DNA from 4 places in the Rhizobium sp. 'Codium 1' genome. Region 2 is predicted to be linked to each of the others. Evidence: predicted binding sites of a transcription regulator. Region 2 holds the regulator's gene; each other region holds the start of a gene.

Region 1 (4,191 bases), on a different contig from region 2:
ATGCGCCGCTGGACACGGCGCCAGCGAAAGCTCGCCGGCGGGCCGTCCGGAACGGCGGACATCACCTCGACCTGTTCGGGACGATCGAGCAGGCGCAAGGGGCGCAGGCCTCGAACCGGTCTCGCGACCACTTCTGTTCGCGCTGGCGGACGGTCGAGTTCCTTCAGCGCATCGGTGGTCGGTGCATGGATCGACGCTCTCTCCGGCCAATGGCTGGCAAGCGGCACGGGCAGACGGAGTGCGCGTTCACCCAAACGGGCCGAAACCTGATCGAGGAACCGCGTGAGGTCTTCGCGATTGTCCTCCTCGCTGGCAAGTTCGGCCTGGCTTGTGTCGTAAGTCTCGCTCAGGAGAACATTGAGGCGGACGAGTTCGAAGCCGAAACCAGCCTCGAGATCGTCGTGCAGGACAGAAAGTCGCTCCTCGAACAGTGCCTTGATGCGCGCGATGTCGCGCAAGGGAGCCGAGGCGCCGACCTCGATGCGGAAGACCCGGCCGTCGACCCGGAAGACGAGAAGCTCAAACAGCCGGCCCCCTTCGCCACGGGCCTCCAGCGAGGTCTTCAGGCCCGCAGCGAGGCGACCGGCGAGATCGATTACCTGATCCTCTGTCATGATCGGTTCCGCGAGCCGTCGTTCGGCCGACAGCAGCGGCAGATGGCGCCTGGGTGAGATCGGCTCACCCTCGCGTCCAAGGGCCTGGTCGAGGCGGAGCATCGGTTCCCGCCCGAAACGGCGGGTGATCGGCGGTCGCGGAGCCGCGAGAAGGTCGCCAACCGTCTTCAGGCCGACACGGGCGAGATCCATCACTGTTTGGGATTGGAGCCGCAGAGCGACGGTCGGCAGGGGGGCGAGCGCTGCCGAGGACTCTGAGGCTGCAATATGCCTCGGGCCGCCAAAGCGGCTGCAGGCACGGGCCAGACCCGGCGTCGGACCAACCGAGATGCGGACGGCAAGGCCGAAGGCGGTCAGGCGGCGATCTACATCCTCGACCAGCCTTTCTTCGCCGCCGAAGAGATGCGCGCAGCCGGTGATATCAAGCATCAGGCCGTCGTCGCCGTCCAGCGCCACCAGCGGTGTATAACGGTCGCACCAGTCGGCGACGGCGCCGAGCAGTGCGCGGTCTGCGGCAGGATCCGCCTCCACCACATCGAGGCTCGGACAAATGGCACGGGCTTCCGCCAGTCCCTGGCCGGTCCGAAGGCCAAAGCTTTCCGCCGTTTCATCCAGTGCCGTGATGCGCATGGCATTGGCGATCCGGCCGGCACAGGCCAGCGGGGGACGTTCAGGATGCGCGGTCGAGGCGTGGAGCAAACGCCAGGAGAGACCCCAGCGCCGCCTGGCGATGCGGTCGGTCGGAAGCTTTGGGAAAAAGAGCGACAGAATGCGGCGATCCGAGGCCGGATGGTTGGAACTGTTCGAAAAGGTGAAGGCGGCGGTCATCGGAATTCCACTCCAGAATGAGTTCGGGTGAGCCCGGGATGCGGGATTTCTCAGGGGTGATGCGAAAGACGGGAGACCCGATGCTGCCGCTTAGCAGGGATCCGTCGGCGAGATGGCGCGCCGCCGCCGGCGCGGGTTCGACAGACAGGCGAAGAAAAGCGCTGGAAGCCTCTTCCTCGCCGGCCTGGCGGAGGATCAGAAGCCTTCCACCGGTAGCACGCGCCTTGAGACTCAGGCGCCGGCTCTCGGTGAGGCCGAATTTCTTTGGATTGCCGTGCACTTCGAGAAGCACGGTGGAAAAGGCGCGCGAGGTGAGGGCTGCCTCGGCGAGCCACAACGCATCCTCGATGCGGCGCGGCAGGGCATGAACCAGTCCGGCAGTTGACATGCCGAAGTCGTGGAGGCCGGGTGCATAGGCAAGGCCGGCTTCGCGCACGACATGGGGGTCGGCGACCAAGAGCAGGCGCTGCCTTGCCTTCGCGTTCTTTTCCGCAGCCATGAGGGCAAGGGCCAGGCCGAAGCCGGCCACAGAGCCTGCCTGCTGTAACCGGAGACCCCTGAGTTCGACCAAAGTACCCGGGGCAAGGATTTCGTCCATCATGCCATCAAAGAGCCCCTGTCTCTCCAGCCTCTCCTCTGGTGTCGCTTCACCTGCCTCCGGGTGTAGGCCGGCTGTCAGGCGTGCGGCATGGTCCGGCTTTCCCTCGATCCGGGCAATTGCCTCTCGCAAGGCAAAAAGCGTCTCCCGCGCCTGAGGGCCCTCGCCCATGACGATCTCTCCTGATGAATTGTTCTCTATTTGTTCCTATGGATTCCAGAGCTTTGCGCGAGAGTCAACCCGATTCAAATGAGAATTTATTCCTCTGTTGAATTCACTCTCGAAATGCCGCTGCAAACATCCTATATCTGCGGTCAGTAAGGAGTATTCATGGCCCGCATAGACCAGAGCGAGGATTGGCATGAACGGCACGCCCCGACGATCAGCACGTTCGAGTCGCTGGCGATTGAGGCCTATGGCCACCTGCCGCAAGAATTCCGCGACCTGAGCAAGGATCTCATCATCGAGATCACCGACTTTCCGACGGATGAAGTGTTCGAAGACATGGCGCTCGAAACGCCTTTCGACCTTCTGGGCCTCTTCGAGGGTCAGGGTCTGTCCGAGCGATTTTCCATGGAAACGGGCACGATGCCGAACCGGATCACGCTCTATCGCCGGCCGATCCTCGACTATTGGGCCGAGAACGAGGAGACGCTGGGTGACATCATCACTCATGTGCTGATCCACGAAATCGGCCATCATTTCGGCCTGTCCGACGATGATATGGAGCGGATCGAGGAAAGCGCCGAAGAGGCTGCATCCGCCGAACGGTGAAATCGCGCCGCGATTCCGGGATGTTTGTGGATCGCCGCCACTACAGGCTCCATTTCTTTGCGGCTGATATTTCCCTGTGCGCCAGCGAAGCCATCTCAGGATCCCTGTGCAAAACGGGCTCGATAAGCTGCAGGGCTTGTGGAGAGGCGGGTGCGAAAATGGTGACGCAGCGTCGCCGGCGTGCCGAAGCCCGCGGCGACTGCAATGTCATCGAGCGACAGCCTTGCCTGCCGTTCCAGAAGATCGCAGGCGTGGCGCAGCCTGCGGGCAAGCAGAAACTCCCCCGGGCTCGTGCCGGTCGCGTCACGGAACCGGCGCTGGAATGTCCGTGTACTCATGCCGGCCCGTGCAGCCATTTCGGCGAGCGTCACCTCACGCTGCAGATTGGCGTCGATCCAGTCGATCAGGGGGCTGAGCCGTTGACCCTCGCGCTCCTGCGGCACCGGCCTGACGATGAATTGTGCCTGGCCGCCTTCCCGATGAGGGGGAACCACGAGGCGCCGGGCGACGCTGTTGGCCGCCTCTGCGCCAAAATCGCGGCGGACGACATGCAGGCAGAGATCAATGCCGGCCGCGCTTCCGGCGGCGGTCAGGATCTCACCCTCATCGACATAGAGCACATCCGGATCGAGGCGGATTTCGGGATGGCGTGCCGCAATCGCATCGGCATAGCGCCAATGCGTGGTGGCACGGCGACCGTCGAGCAGTCCGGTGGCGGCAAGCACTGCAACACCGGAGCAAAGTGACATCAGCCGGGCGCCTCGGCTATACGCGGCGCGCAAGGCCTGAAGCAGCGTCTTCGGGACAGGCTCGTCGATCCCACGCCAGCCGGGCACGACGATCAGATCCGCTTCTTCGAGGAGCGCCAACCCGCCGGTTGCCATCACGGTCAGTCCGCCGGCTGCGCGCAAAGGTCCGGCTTCGATGGCTGCCGTCGCATGACGATACCAGCCTTCCCCCATTTCGGGTCGTGCGAGACCGAAGACTTCCGCGGCGACGCCGAATTCGAAGGTGCAGAGGCCATCATAGGCCAGCGTCACGACGCGTGGGCCGATGAGCGGCGAGATGGCGAAAGGCGAAGTCTGCCGTGGGTCTTCGGACAGAGGCGCATCGATCGACCCGTCAGTTCCGTACCCGTCTGCGTCGTTACCGCGATGATGTTGCGCCATTGGCGTGATCTTTACGCATGTTGTCATTCAAGCCAGTTTCATCAAAGCTGGCAAAAATGCAACGTTCTTTCATCGTTCGAATGAAAGGATGCTGCCATGTCGAGCCTTGTGAGTGAAATCCCCGCTGCCGAACCTGCCCTCGTTGCTGCGCACTATGCTGCAAGGCTTTCCTTCGAAACCGATTGCTGGGATGTGCACGAATCCCTCA
Region 2 (4,191 bases):
TCATCCGCCTTCCTGGTCCACCGCGCCTCGTCGGACAGCCTCCGGTTTCCACGTTTCGATTTCTGCCGTTTCGCGTCGCGTCCGCGCCTATGTTGGCGAGCGCCTCACGCAGGAGATCAGTTACGGGCATTTCTTCCACTTTGTCCCGGTGTGCCTCGGCGCCGGCGCTGCAATCTGGTTTTCTTGGTCGAGTCCACCCTTGGCGCCGGTCCTTGCTCCGCTTGTGCTTGCTCTCCTGTTTGCGCTGTCGCGGTCGACGCGGGACACGGCGTCAACTCTGATTCTCTGGAGCGTCTGCCTTGCTGTCGTGGGCATGCTGCTTGCGGAGTGGGAGGCGAGGCGCGTTTCGACCGTCATCATCGACCAGCCGCTCGTCACCACCGTGACCGGTATCGTCGAGCGCAGGGAGCAAGGCGCGGCCGGCGAGTGGCGCTATACGCTGAGGCTGACGGGGACGGTGGAGCCTACCGTGCGGCGGCCGCCTGAAAGGGTCACTCTGCTGGCACGCAGCAAACATGCACCGGCTGCGATCGGCGACTGGCTGAGCGGGCGGGCGCGGCTCTCGCCACCGTCGGGTCCCGCCTTGCCCGGTCTGAACGACTTTGCCTTTCAAAGCTATTTCTCTGGGATCGGCGCTGTCGGTTTCTTTCTCGGTCCGCCTCAGGCGAAGCTGGCCGAAGAGGATAATGGAGCCGGGTTGGTCGCGCGCTTCGATGCGGCATTGTTCTCCCTGCGGGACCGGATCTCGAATCGCATCCGCTCAGTCATTCCAGGCGATCCTGGCGCCTTTGCCGCCTCGATCATCACGGGAGAGCGTCGCTCCATGTCGACCGCTGCGACCGAGGCGCTTCGGGTTTCGGGCCTTGCCCATATCACCGCAATCTCGGGTCTCAACATGGCCCTCGCCGCCGGCATATTTTTCGTCGGCCTGCGCGGTCTGCTCAGCCTCGTGCCGGCGCTGGCCGAGCGACATCCGATCAAGAAGATCGCGGCTGCGGGCGCGTTGATTGCCACGACCGGCTATGTGCTCATTTCCGGCTATCAGGTCTCCGCGCTGCGTGCCTATCTGATGACCGCCATCATGCTGGCTGCAGTTCTCTTCGACCGTCCGGCCGTCAGCCTGCGCAACCTGGCCCTGGCTGCAACAGCCATTCTTGTCGTACAGCCTTCGGCTGTGATGGGGCCGAGTTTCCAGATGTCCTTTGCGGCCACTGCCGGCCTGATCGCCGGCTATGCCGGCTGGCGCTCCCGGCCACGCGCCATCCTGCCGCCGATACGGTCACTCGGCCTGCGCGTTGCTGCGGGCGGCGGAAAACTCATCGGCGGTACTCTGGCGACATCCCTGATCGGCGGACTGGCCACTGCGATCTTTGCCATCACCCATTTTCACCGCCTGTCGACCCATGGACTTGAAGCCAACCTCGCCGCCATGCCGCTGATTTCGCTGGTGGTCATGCCGGCAGGCTTCATTGCCATGCTGCTCATGCCCTTCGGTCTTGACGCGCCCTTCTTCTGGATCATGGGGCAGGGGCTCGAACTGGTTCTGCATGTCGCCTACATGGTTTCCAGCTGGGGTGGAGGTTACGTCTTTCCGCGCCTTCCCGGCTGGTTCATGCTCGGAACGATCACCGGCATGCTCCTGCTGACGCTGTTTCGCAGCAGTCTCAGACATGCAGGAACCGTCCTGATCGCGGTGACGCTCGTTGCGACATGGCTCGGGCCGAGACAGGAGCCCGGTGAACTGATGATCAGCGAGGATGCGCGACTGGTGGCGCTCTGGAGCGGTGACGGCGCCGCACGGACCCTCGCCACCAATCGAACTCGGCCGCCGGCCTTCATCTTCGACCAATGGCGACCGGTGCTGGATGTCGAGACGACGATGCCGCCCCTAATGCTTACGATTGGCGAATTGCCAGCGCCACCTGACTGGCGAACCGGAGAGACCTGGAGCGCAGCGCAGCGATCGGCTGCTGCAACGCTTCTCGATCAGTTGACCAAATCTGCCAGGATGGACCGCTTCACCTGCATCAAGCAGGTCTGCGTCGCCCGGATGGACACGGGGAAACTGCTGATGACCCTCGACCGTCCCGACCTGGTCGGGGTTGGCTGCGACCTTGCCGATGTCGTCGTTCTGGCGGCTCGCACGCGATTGACCGCCTGCCGCTCGGGCGCGGCGCTTCTGTCACAAAGCAGCCTCAGGGCCACCGGCGCTGTCGAAATTTCCGGCCTTGCAGACGCGCCGCAGCACCTGGTGATCAGAACATCTTTCGAGGGGAAGCCGAGACCGTGGACGCAACACCGCCTCTACGACTGGCGCACGGCATCAGCGGCAGACGAACACACCATCCCCCAAGCATCAGAAAGCCGGATGACGGCGCAACCACTGTCACCGACAGCTGACGCTCAGTGATAGCGGCGGATGAGGCCGACCAGCTTGCCCTGGATCTTGACCCGATCCGGCGGGAAGATTCGCGTTTCATAGGCCGGATTGGCGGCCTCCAGCGCGATCGACGCGCCACGCCGGCGGAACCGCTTCAATGTTGCTTCCTCGTCGTCGACGAGCGCCACGATGATGTCCCCGGGATTGGCATTGGACGCATTGCGGATGATGACGGTATCACCGTCGAGAATCCCGGCTTCGATCATCGAATCGCCCTTCACCTCGAGGGCGTAGTGATCACCGGAGCCGATCATCTCGGCCGGCACGGTAATGTCATGCGTATTGTTCTGGATTGCAGAGATCGGTACGCCAGCCGCAATACGGCCCATGACGGGAACCGAGATAGAAGAACTCCTGTCTTCAACCGGCTGTTTGGTGAGTGCTGGCGCTGGCGGTGCCTTGCCAAGACTGCCTTCGATCACGCTCGGGGCAAAACCGCGACGGGGCTGCATGCTCGGAGAATAGGCTTCCGGCAGTTTGATAACCTCAAGGGCGCGAGCTCGATTCGGCAACCGGCGGATGAAGCCGCGTTCCTCGAGCGCCGTGATCAGTCGATGGATGCCGGATTTCGATGCGAGATCCAGCGCGTCCTTCATCTCGTCGAAGGAAGGCGGGACGCCCGATTCTTTCATCCGCTCGTGGATGAAGAGAAGCAGTTCCTGTTGCTTGCGCGTCAGCATATGCGGTGCCCCTGAGGTGAAACAAATACAGAACAGACACTATCTGTTCCATTTGTGTTCCGCAAGGGGATAAATTTTCGTGAAGAGCCGGTGAGAAAATGCGATGGCCTGATGTGCAGGTCATGAAACAGTCCGATTTTGTACCGCTGCAATGCAAAGAGCGGATACTCTCAAAGGCCAGCGGACCTTTCTCGGGGAATAAGACGAATGCTCAAGGACATTGAAAAACTCGTTTTGGGGAAGACGCAATCCGATCTCTCTTCTGCGGAAAAGAAGGTGCTGAAGCGGGCTCGGGAGCGCCGCACGGTTTCGACCAATGCCGGCGAGGATTTCCTAGCCCATGCGACCGTCGGGCAACGATTGGCAGACGGCATTGCGAGGGTGGGTGGCTCCTGGGGCTTCATCATCGCCTTCATGGTGCTTTTCGTGGCCTGGGTGGTTCTCAACACCGTGGTTCTCGCGACGCGCTCCCTCGACCCTTATCCGTTCATCTTCCTCAACCTTCTCCTGTCCATGCTGGCCGCGATCCAGGCCCCGATCATCATGATGAGCCAGAACCGTCAGGCCGAGCGCGATCGGTTCATGGCGGCAAAGGATTATGAGATCAACCTCAAGGCAGAGATCGAGGTTCTGGCCCTTCATCACAAGATCGACGAACAGGTACTGAAGGAATTGCGCGAAGCGCGGCAGCAAATCGACGCATTGCGCCAGACGCTCGAAACCCTTTCAATCCAGCCGCGCAATTCCCAAATCTGACGCAAAACTCGAGAGAAATATGTCCAATCCCATCACGTCCCCCCGCGCCATCGATCATCTCGTCCTCCCGGTCGTGGATCTCGAAACCTCCCGCGATCGGATGAGCCGCCTCGGCTTCACGGTTGCGGCCGATGCCCGCCATCCGTTTGGGACCGAGAACGCCTGCGTCTTTTTTGCAGATGATACCTATCTGGAGCCCCTGGCCGTCGGCAGCCGAGAAGACTGCCTTGAGGCTGCACGCATCGGCAATGTGTTTGTCGCACGCGATCTCGCCTTCCGCTTTCGCCGTGGCGAAGGCCTCTCGGCGATCGTCGT
Region 3 (4,191 bases), 290 kb from region 2:
TGCTCACCGAACTGCGCAAGACATATCCGGACCTGAAGTTCATCTTCGTGTCGGGCTACGCCGAGGACGCGTTTGCCCGCAATCTGCCGGCGGATGCCAAGTTCGGCTTCCTGCCCAAGCCCTTCTCGCTGAAGCAACTCGCCGTCGCCGTGCGCGAAATGCTGGATGGCGAAGGCTGAGGTCTTCCATAGGCCTATGGACTATCGCAGACTGAAAGAACCCGCCGGATCGCTCCGGCGGGTTCTTCTTTCTCTCGGGTCATCCCGACTGTCAGCCGTTCATGGCGACGGCGATCTCGGCGGCGAGGCGCGCATTGTTTTCGACGAGTGCGATATTGGTCTTGAGCGAACGTCCACCTGTCAGGTGGAAGATGTTGTCGAGCAAATAGGGGGTGACCTGCTTGCCGGCGATCTCGTCGCGCTCGGCATTTGCAAGTGCGCGGCTGATGTAGATTTCCATCTCTTCGCGTGGGATCTCGTCGGATTCCGGAACCGGATTGGCGATGAGCATACCGCCGTCGATGCCGAGCTGATCCCGCATCTTCTGGAAATTCGCGATGGCCGCCGGGCTCTGCAGGTTGAGCACGCTCTTGAGGCCGGAGCTGCGCGACCAGAAGGCCGGGAAGTCCTCGCTGTCGAAGGTGACAACGGGAACGCCGCGTGTTTCGAGCACTTCCAGCGTCTTCGGGATGTCGAGAATGGCTTTAGGGCCGGCCGAGACGACGATGACGGCGGTCCGGGCGAGCTCTTCCAGGTCGGCTGAAATGTCGAAGGTCTCTTCCGCGCCGCGATGCACGCCGCCGATGCCACCGGTGGCGAAAACATGGATGCCGGCGCGATAGGCGGCGATCATGGTCGCAGCGACGGTCGTCGCTCCGTTGCGGCGCTCGGCGATCGCGAAGGCCAGATCGGCGCGCGAGAGCTTCATGACATGCTCCATCTGCGCCAGCGCTTCCAGCTCTGCCGGCTCGAGGCCGATATGCAGCACGCCCTTGATGACGGCGATGGTCGCGGGAACCGCGCCCTGCTGGCGAACGATGTCCTCGACGCTGCGGGCCATTTGCAGATTGCCGGGATAGGGCATGCCATGGGTGATGATGGTCGATTCGAGTGCCACGATCGGGGCGCCGCGCTGCTTTGCGGCGCTGACTTCACTCGAATAGGTGATCGGCAGGAGAGGAGAGATGGAACGGGTCATGGGGGGCTTCCGCTTGAAATTCAGGTTCTCATGACAGGAAACGGGCGGCTGGGACAAGTGCCAACTGGCTTGCCAGCCGCTCCTGCGACAGGTTTTCGTCGGTTGCGTTCAGTGATGCGAGGGTGATCGCGGCACTGGCGGTGCCGTGTCGCAAGGCTTCAGCGAGAGATGCGCCGGTCAGGCGCGCATCGAGGAAGCCGGCTGCAAAGGCATCGCCTGCACCGGTCACATCGGCGATTTTTTCCAGCGGCAAGGGTTCGATCAGCGCCATGCCGGTGGGATCGAAGGCGATCGTGGGACCGCTGCCGCTGGTCACAGTCCCGCCTCGGAGGCCCCTGGCGCGCAGCAGAGCCGGCCAGTCTTCCGGTCCTTCGGGCCGCTCGCCGGCAATCGCCTCGGCCTCGGCTCCGTTCATGAAGAGATGGCTGAGATGGGGAAGGGCGGCCCGGAACTTGATGACTTTCGCGGGAGAAATGGCGATGGCGGATATGCCCTTTCCGGCCGCATGGCAGGACGCCGCGAGCGTGGTCAGCGTGTCTGCCGGCAGGTTCGCATCGGTGAGGACGTGGCCCGCGAGCGCCAGGCTGTCGCGCAGCGATCGCGCCTTCAGTCGCCGTGCCGTGAAAGCGTCATACAAGGCCATGTCGGCCAGCGCGATGACCAGATTGCCGTCGCGCTCCAGAATGGCTGTGTAGCTCGGGGTCGCCCGATCCAGGAACATCACCGGCTGGTCTTCAAGGCCTGCTCGGCTGGCCGCGTCAGCCACCATCTGGCCGGCCGCATCGCCCCCCCGGGGAGCAATCAGGCGGACGGCACGACCGAGACGCGAGAGATTGCAGGCTGCATTGAAAACCCCGCCGCCGGCTTCCTCGAACCATGCGCCGGGATTGCTGGCGCCGGGCTTTGTATCCCCCAGGATGCGTGCGCGGCGGTCGATATGCGCGCCACCGATTGCCAGGATTTCGACGGTCATGTGCACCTCTCCGCGGGCCGGATTTCACGAATCGAAATCGGCAGGCCCGCTCTGTCGACGGTCCCGACAGGGCATTGTCGCGACGTCGATGCCCCGCGCGGAACATATTTCGAACATGAGTTCAAAAACGATGTGATATCAATTGCTTCGCGGAGGCTTGCAAAACAAGAACAAAAAGGGTACATGTTGCTCATCGGCGGCTTCATTGCCTATGCGGCCTCAATAACCTAAAGGTGGATCGAATGGCACAGAATTCTTTGCGGCTTGTAGAGGACAAATTGGTGGATAAAAGCAAGGCATTGGAGGCGGCGCTCTCGCAGATCGAACGGTCGTTCGGCAAGGGCTCGATCATGAAGCTCGGCGCGAACGAGAGCGTGGTCGAAGTCGAGACGGTCTCGACGGGGTCGCTCAGCCTCGACATCGCGCTCGGCATTGGCGGCCTGCCGAAGGGCCGCATCGTTGAAATTTACGGGCCGGAAAGCTCGGGCAAGACGACGCTGGCGCTGCAGACAATTGCCGAAGCCCAGAAGAAGGGCGGCATCTGCGCCTTCGTCGACGCCGAGCATGCGCTCGATCCGATCTATGCCCGAAAGCTGGGTGTCGACCTGCAGAACCTGCTGATCTCGCAGCCGGATACCGGTGAACAGGCGCTTGAAATCACTGACACGCTTGTCCGTTCCGGTGCGATCGACGTGCTGGTCGTCGATTCGGTCGCAGCGCTGACTCCGCGCGCCGAAATCGAGGGCGAAATGGGCGATAGCCTGCCTGGCATGCAGGCCCGCCTTATGAGCCAGGCGCTGCGCAAGCTCACCGCGTCGATCTCCAAGTCGAAGACGATGGTGATCTTCATCAACCAGATCCGCATGAAGATCGGCGTCATGTTCGGTTCGCCGGAAACCACGACCGGCGGTAACGCACTGAAGTTCTATGCCTCGGTTCGTCTCGACATCCGCCGCATCGGTGCGGTCAAGGATCGCGAAGAGGTCGTCGGCAACCAGACCCGCGTCAAGGTCGTCAAGAACAAGATGGCACCTCCCTTCAAGCAGGTCGAATTCGACATCATGTATGGCGAAGGCGTCTCCAAGACCGGCGAACTCGTTGATCTCGGGGTCAAGGCCGGCATCGTCGAGAAGGCGGGCGCCTGGTTCTCCTACAATAGCCAGCGTCTCGGTCAGGGGCGTGAAAATGCCAAGCTGTTCCTGCGTGACAACCCGGCAATGGCCCAGGAGATCGAGATGGCGCTGCGCCAGAATGCCGGTCTGATCGCGGAAAAATTCCTGCAGAACGGTGGGCCTGACGCCAATGACGGCGATGGTGCCGACGAGGCGTAAGCCAGTCGTCCACCTTTGTGATATTTGTCGGCCGCGTTTCCCTGGAGACGCGGCCGGTTTTCGTTGCGGCTGCTGGACAGGGAGGAAGCCGGGCGATAAAAGCCATTGATTTTGCAAATTGGCCGGCTTCCCGGCCTGAATGAAGGGCGTGACATGAGCGGTGTAAACGACATCCGGTCGACTTTTCTCGACTACTTCAAGACGAACGGTCACGAGGTCGTTTCCTCCAGTCCGCTGGTGCCGCGCAACGATCCGACGCTGATGTTCACCAATGCCGGAATGGTGCAGTTCAAGAACGTCTTTACCGGACTGGAGCAGCGTCCCTACACGACGGCCGCGACCGCGCAGAAATGCGTGCGCGCCGGCGGCAAGCACAACGACCTCGACAATGTCGGATACACCGCGCGCCACCATACCTTCTTCGAAATGCTTGGCAATTTCTCGTTCGGCGACTATTTCAAAGAACGCGCGATCGAGCTCGCCTGGAACCTGATCACCAAGGAATTCGGCATCGACCGCAACCGCCTGCTGGTGACCGTCTACCATACGGATGACGAGGCGCATGGCCTGTGGAAGAAGATCGCCGGTCTTTCGGACGACAAGATCATCCGCATCAAGACCAGCGACAATTTCTGGGCCATGGGTGACACCGGCCCCTGTGGCCCGTGTTCGGAAATCTTCTACGATCAT
Region 4 (4,191 bases), on a different contig from region 2:
TTGAAGCTTCTTTTGGCGGGAATGGCGAGTGCTGCACTGATGGCGCCGCACCGCCGTATGGATGAGCAGGCGCCTGTAGTCGCCGCCAATGGTGATCACCTGGCGCTCAAGGCAGCGCCCATCAACGCGGACTGGATCATTCGCGGCACGCCGCTCGCGCGTATCGGGGAGCATTCGCAAAGCACCGACGAGGCGAGCCTGACGGCCGTCTGGGATTGCACCGCTGGCGAGTTCCGCTGGTTCTTCGGCTGGGACGAAACAGTGGTCATCCAGGAAGGCGAAGTGCATGTCACCGGCGAGGACGGAAGCCAGCGCATGCTGAGGGCAGGCGACATCGCTTACTTCCGCCAGGGTACCTGGTCGACGTGGCGGGTCGACAATTACGTCCGCAAGGTTGCCTTCCTGCGAAAACCCTTCCCCGGACCGCTCGCCACACTCTACCGGATCCGCAACGCGCTGAGGCGTGGTAAGTATTCCGCACTCTGACCTGAAACCTCGTTCAGCAAAATTGAGGCCGCGCGGCGTTGCTATCCCCCGCCGCACGGCCTAAATCTCCGAGACTTTCCGAACGGAGACAGACCCCATGGCGAAGATTACCAATGTCACGGTCCAGATGGACCATGTATCCACGATCAACATCGCGGGCGACTCCACCTTCGCCATGAGCCTGGAAGCGCAGGCGCGCGGCTACAAGCTTTTCCACTACACGCCGGAGCGCCTGTCGATGCGCGACGGCAAGGTTTATGCGACCGTCGAGCCGATGGAACTGCGCGACGTCAAGGGCGACCACTTCACCCTCGGCGCCGCCGAGCGGGTGGATCTCTCGTCCATGGACGTGGTGCTGCTGCGCCAGGATCCGCCTTTCGACATGGCCTATATCACCGCCACCCACCTGCTCGAGCGCATCCACCCCCAAACGCTCGTCGTCAACGATCCGGCCTGGGTGCGCAATTCGCCGGAAAAGATCTTCGTCACCGAGTTCGCTGACCTGATGCCGCCGACATTGATCACGAAGGATCCGGCCGAGATCGCCCGCTTCCGCGAGGAGCAGGGCGACATCATCCTGAAGCCGCTTTACGGCAATGGCGGCGCCGGCGTCTTCCACTCGACGCGCGACGACCGCAATTTCTCCTCGCTGATGGAAATGTTCGGCCAGATGTTCCGCGAGCCGTTCATCGCTCAGGGCTATCTGCCGGCCGTCCGCAAGGGCGACAAGCGTATCATCCTCGTTGATGGCGAGCCGGTGGGCGCAATCAACCGGGTACCCGCCGAACACGACGCCCGGTCCAACATGCATGCCGGCGGAAGACCGGAGCCGACCGAACTGACGGCGCGCGAGCGGGAAATCTGCGCCCGCATCGGACCGGCCCTGCGTGAACGCGGCTTCCTGCTCGTTGGCATCGACGTCATCGGCGACTACATGACCGAGATCAACGTCACATCGCCGACCGGCATCCGCGAAGTGAAGAAGTTCGGCGGCGCCGACATAGCGGCCCTTCTCTGGGATGCAATCGAGCGCAAGCGCACCTGACCGACTGAAACCCCGCTGGAAGTTCCAGGCCTGTCCGGATTGCCCCGACGGTTGCAACCTAACGCCATCTGAAGATGCGACTGTTCCGCAAATGTTCTTGCGCATCATCGCCTCCTATGCGAGATTGTTCCTGTCGCCACACGCAATATGAAGTTGCACCGGCGGTTTCAGGTCGATCGGCGAGGGCGGGCAATGGTAGCGCGTATCAGTACGGTTGCATTCCAGGGTATTGAGGGCGTGCCTGTCGAGGTTCAGGTCATGGTCGCGCCCGGCAAGACGGGCATGCAGATCGTCGGTCTGCCCGACAAGGCGGTGGCCGAGAGCCGCGAGCGCGTTCAGGCGGCGCTGCACGCTTCCGGTCTGGCACTGCCGGCCAAGCGGGTGACGGTCAATCTGGCGCCGGCGGACCTTCCCAAGGAAGGCTCGCATTTCGACTTGCCCATCGCGCTCGGCCTCATGGCCGCACTCGGCGCGATCCCCGGGGACGCGCTATCCGGCTTCCTGGTTATCGGCGAGCTGAACCTGGATGGCACCATCGCCCCGATCGCCGGCGCATTGCCGGCAGCGATCAGTGCCAATGCCATGGACAAGGGGCTGATCTGCCCGGCCGATAGCGGCGCGGAAGCGGCCTGGGCCGGCAGCGAGGTCGATATCCTCGCCCCGCGCAGCCTGATCGCGCTCGCCAATCATTTCCGGGGGACGCAGGTGCTCACCCGACCGGAGCCTTCGGTGCGGGCACCCGCCGCCAATCTGCCTGATCTCGCCGACATCAAGGGGCAGGAAAGCGCCAAGCGCGCGCTGGAAGTGGCCGCTGCCGGCGGTCACAATCTGCTTTTCGTCGGCCCGCCCGGTTCGGGAAAGTCGATGCTGGCGGCGCGTCTGCCCTCCATCCTCCCGCCGCTGTCGCCGTCCGAACTGCTCGAAGTGTCGATGATCCATTCCATTGCCGGCCAGCTCTCCGGCGGCAAGCTCTCCGATCGGCGGCCGTTCCGCACGCCGCATCACTCGGCCACCATGGCAGCCCTTGTCGGAGGCGGCCTGCGGGCAAAGCCCGGTGAAGCCTCGCTCGCCCATCACGGCATCCTGTTCCTCGACGAATTGCCGGAATTTGCGCCGCCGGTGCTCGATGCCTTGCGCCAGCCGCTCGAGAATGGCGCATGCATCATCGCCCGCGCCAACCACCGCGTCTCCTATCCCTCCGATTTCCAGCTGGTCGCCGCGATGAATCCCTGCCGCTGCGGCATGGCGGGGGAGCCGGGTCATGTCTGCGCCCGCGGGATCCGCTGTCAGGCCGAATATCAGGGCCGCATTTCCGGGCCATTGATGGACCGCATCGATATCCGCATCGACGTTCCCGCGGTCTCTGCCAGCGATTTGATCCGGCCGCGAACGGCCGAAAGCAGCGTAGAGGTGGCCAGGCGCGTCGCTGCGGCCCGCGCCCGGCAGCGGGATCGTTTCGAAAGGCTTGGTCTCGCAGTCAGCACCAATGCCCGCTGCTCGACGGCCTTGATCGAAACGCTGGCCGAACCGGATGCCTCGGGCCTCCAGCTCTTGCGTGATGCGGCCGACAAGTTCCGCTTCTCGGCGCGTGGATACCACAGAGTGCTGAAGGTCGCCCGGACGCTTGCCGACCTCGACGGCGCTGAAATCCTGGGGCGCATTCACTTGGCCGAAGCGATCTCCTACCGCATCGCGTCCGAGAGGCTTGCAACGGCAGCCTGATGTGGAGGCCGGGCAGGACGGCGATAGAGCCTCAATGCTCGGCGGGCGGCCCTTCTGTCGGGCGCAACATGTCGACCGGCAGCATCATGCGGATCACCGCACCCGTTTCCGGATAGGTGATTTCGGTCTGTCCGCGCACGCCGGCAATGACGCGTTTCATCAGCGTCGAGCCGAAGCCGCCGCCGCCGGCCAGGGGTGGGGAGGGGACCGGTCCGCCGCTCTCGCGCCAGGTGATCACCAGTTGCTCGGCCGGTTCTGCATGTGTCTCGACCGACCAGTCGAGGGCGACGTGGCCGCCCTGCACGCTGAGTGCCCCATATTTCGCGGCATTCGTTCCGAGTTCGTGCAGGATGAGACTGAGCACGACAACGGTCTGGCCGCCGATCGGGACGCGCGGTCCGCTGGCGGAAAAGCGCGGCGTGCCGACAATGGCGAAGGGTTCGAGCGCCTGGAAGACGACGCTTTGCAGCGAGGCGTCTTCGCCTTCGCGCAAGCCTCGCAACAAAAGGTTGGACCGGCCAAGCGCGGTCAGCCGGTCGCGCAGCCGCGCGGCGAGCTCGTCGGCGCTGGAGGCGTTCTTGAGCGAGAGGCTGATGATCGCGTTGATGGTGGCGAAGATGTTCTTGAGCCGATGGTCGAGCTCCTGCGCCATCACCTCCTGCTGTTCGGCAAGCCGCTGGATCTCCTCGCGCGTGGTCATCTCCTGGCGATAGGCCCTCGTGACGAGATAGATTAGTGTCAGGTCGGTCGCCACCACAAACAGGTAAAGCCCCATGGCGAGAAGCGTCCCCATGGAAAAATCGAACCGTCCGGGGCTGATGAAGAAATACCAGGCCGAAATGCCGGATAGTGCCGCCACCATCAGGCCTTGCCTCAGCCCGAAGACGAAGCCGCAAATGATGACGGCCGGGAAGAATGTCAGGAAGGGAAATCCGGCG

The links. The regulator LexA, encoded in region 2, represses DNA repair genes until DNA is damaged. The targets are predictions, from matches to a motif close to TGTTCNNNNTGTGTTCNG.
Region 1: the regulator LexA is predicted to act here: its motif matches at 2,232-2,249, upstream of LJE98_RS10815 (ImuA family protein).
Region 3: the regulator LexA is predicted to act here: its motif matches at 2,269-2,286, upstream of recA (recombinase RecA).
Region 4: the regulator LexA is predicted to act here: its motif matches at 1,613-1,630, upstream of LJE98_RS03690 (YifB family Mg chelatase-like AAA ATPase).

The regions. Positions count from the first base shown of each region.
Region 1 is NZ_JAJGPW010000003.1:287,356-291,546, reverse strand. Features, by position in the region: gene LJE98_RS10820 (Y-family DNA polymerase) at 1-1,244, opposite strand, end outside; gene LJE98_RS10815 (ImuA family protein) at 1,285-2,211, opposite strand; gene LJE98_RS10810 (metallopeptidase family protein) at 2,371-2,814, shown strand; gene ftrA (transcriptional regulator FtrA) at 2,910-3,983, opposite strand; gene LJE98_RS10800 (rhodanese-like domain-containing protein) at 4,080-4,191, shown strand, end outside.
Region 2 is NZ_JAJGPW010000004.1:28,183-32,373, forward strand. Features, by position in the region: gene LJE98_RS11765 (ComEC/Rec2 family competence protein) at 200-2,410, shown strand; gene lexA (transcriptional repressor LexA) at 2,404-3,120, opposite strand; gene LJE98_RS11775 (DUF1003 domain-containing protein) at 3,328-3,876, shown strand; gene LJE98_RS11780 (VOC family protein) at 3,896-4,191, shown strand, end outside.
Region 3 is NZ_JAJGPW010000004.1:313,737-317,927, reverse strand. Features, by position in the region: gene cckA (cell cycle histidine kinase CckA) at 1-179, shown strand, start outside; gene LJE98_RS13100 (pseudouridine-5'-phosphate glycosidase) at 271-1,197, opposite strand; gene LJE98_RS13095 (carbohydrate kinase family protein) at 1,226-2,170, opposite strand; gene recA (recombinase RecA) at 2,413-3,501, shown strand; gene alaS (alanine--tRNA ligase) at 3,655-4,191, shown strand, end outside.
Region 4 is NZ_JAJGPW010000001.1:774,887-779,077, reverse strand. Features, by position in the region: gene LJE98_RS03700 (cupin domain-containing protein) at 1-486, shown strand, start outside; gene gshB (glutathione synthase) at 584-1,531, shown strand; gene LJE98_RS03690 (YifB family Mg chelatase-like AAA ATPase) at 1,724-3,253, shown strand; gene LJE98_RS03685 (HWE histidine kinase domain-containing protein) at 3,285-4,191, opposite strand, start outside.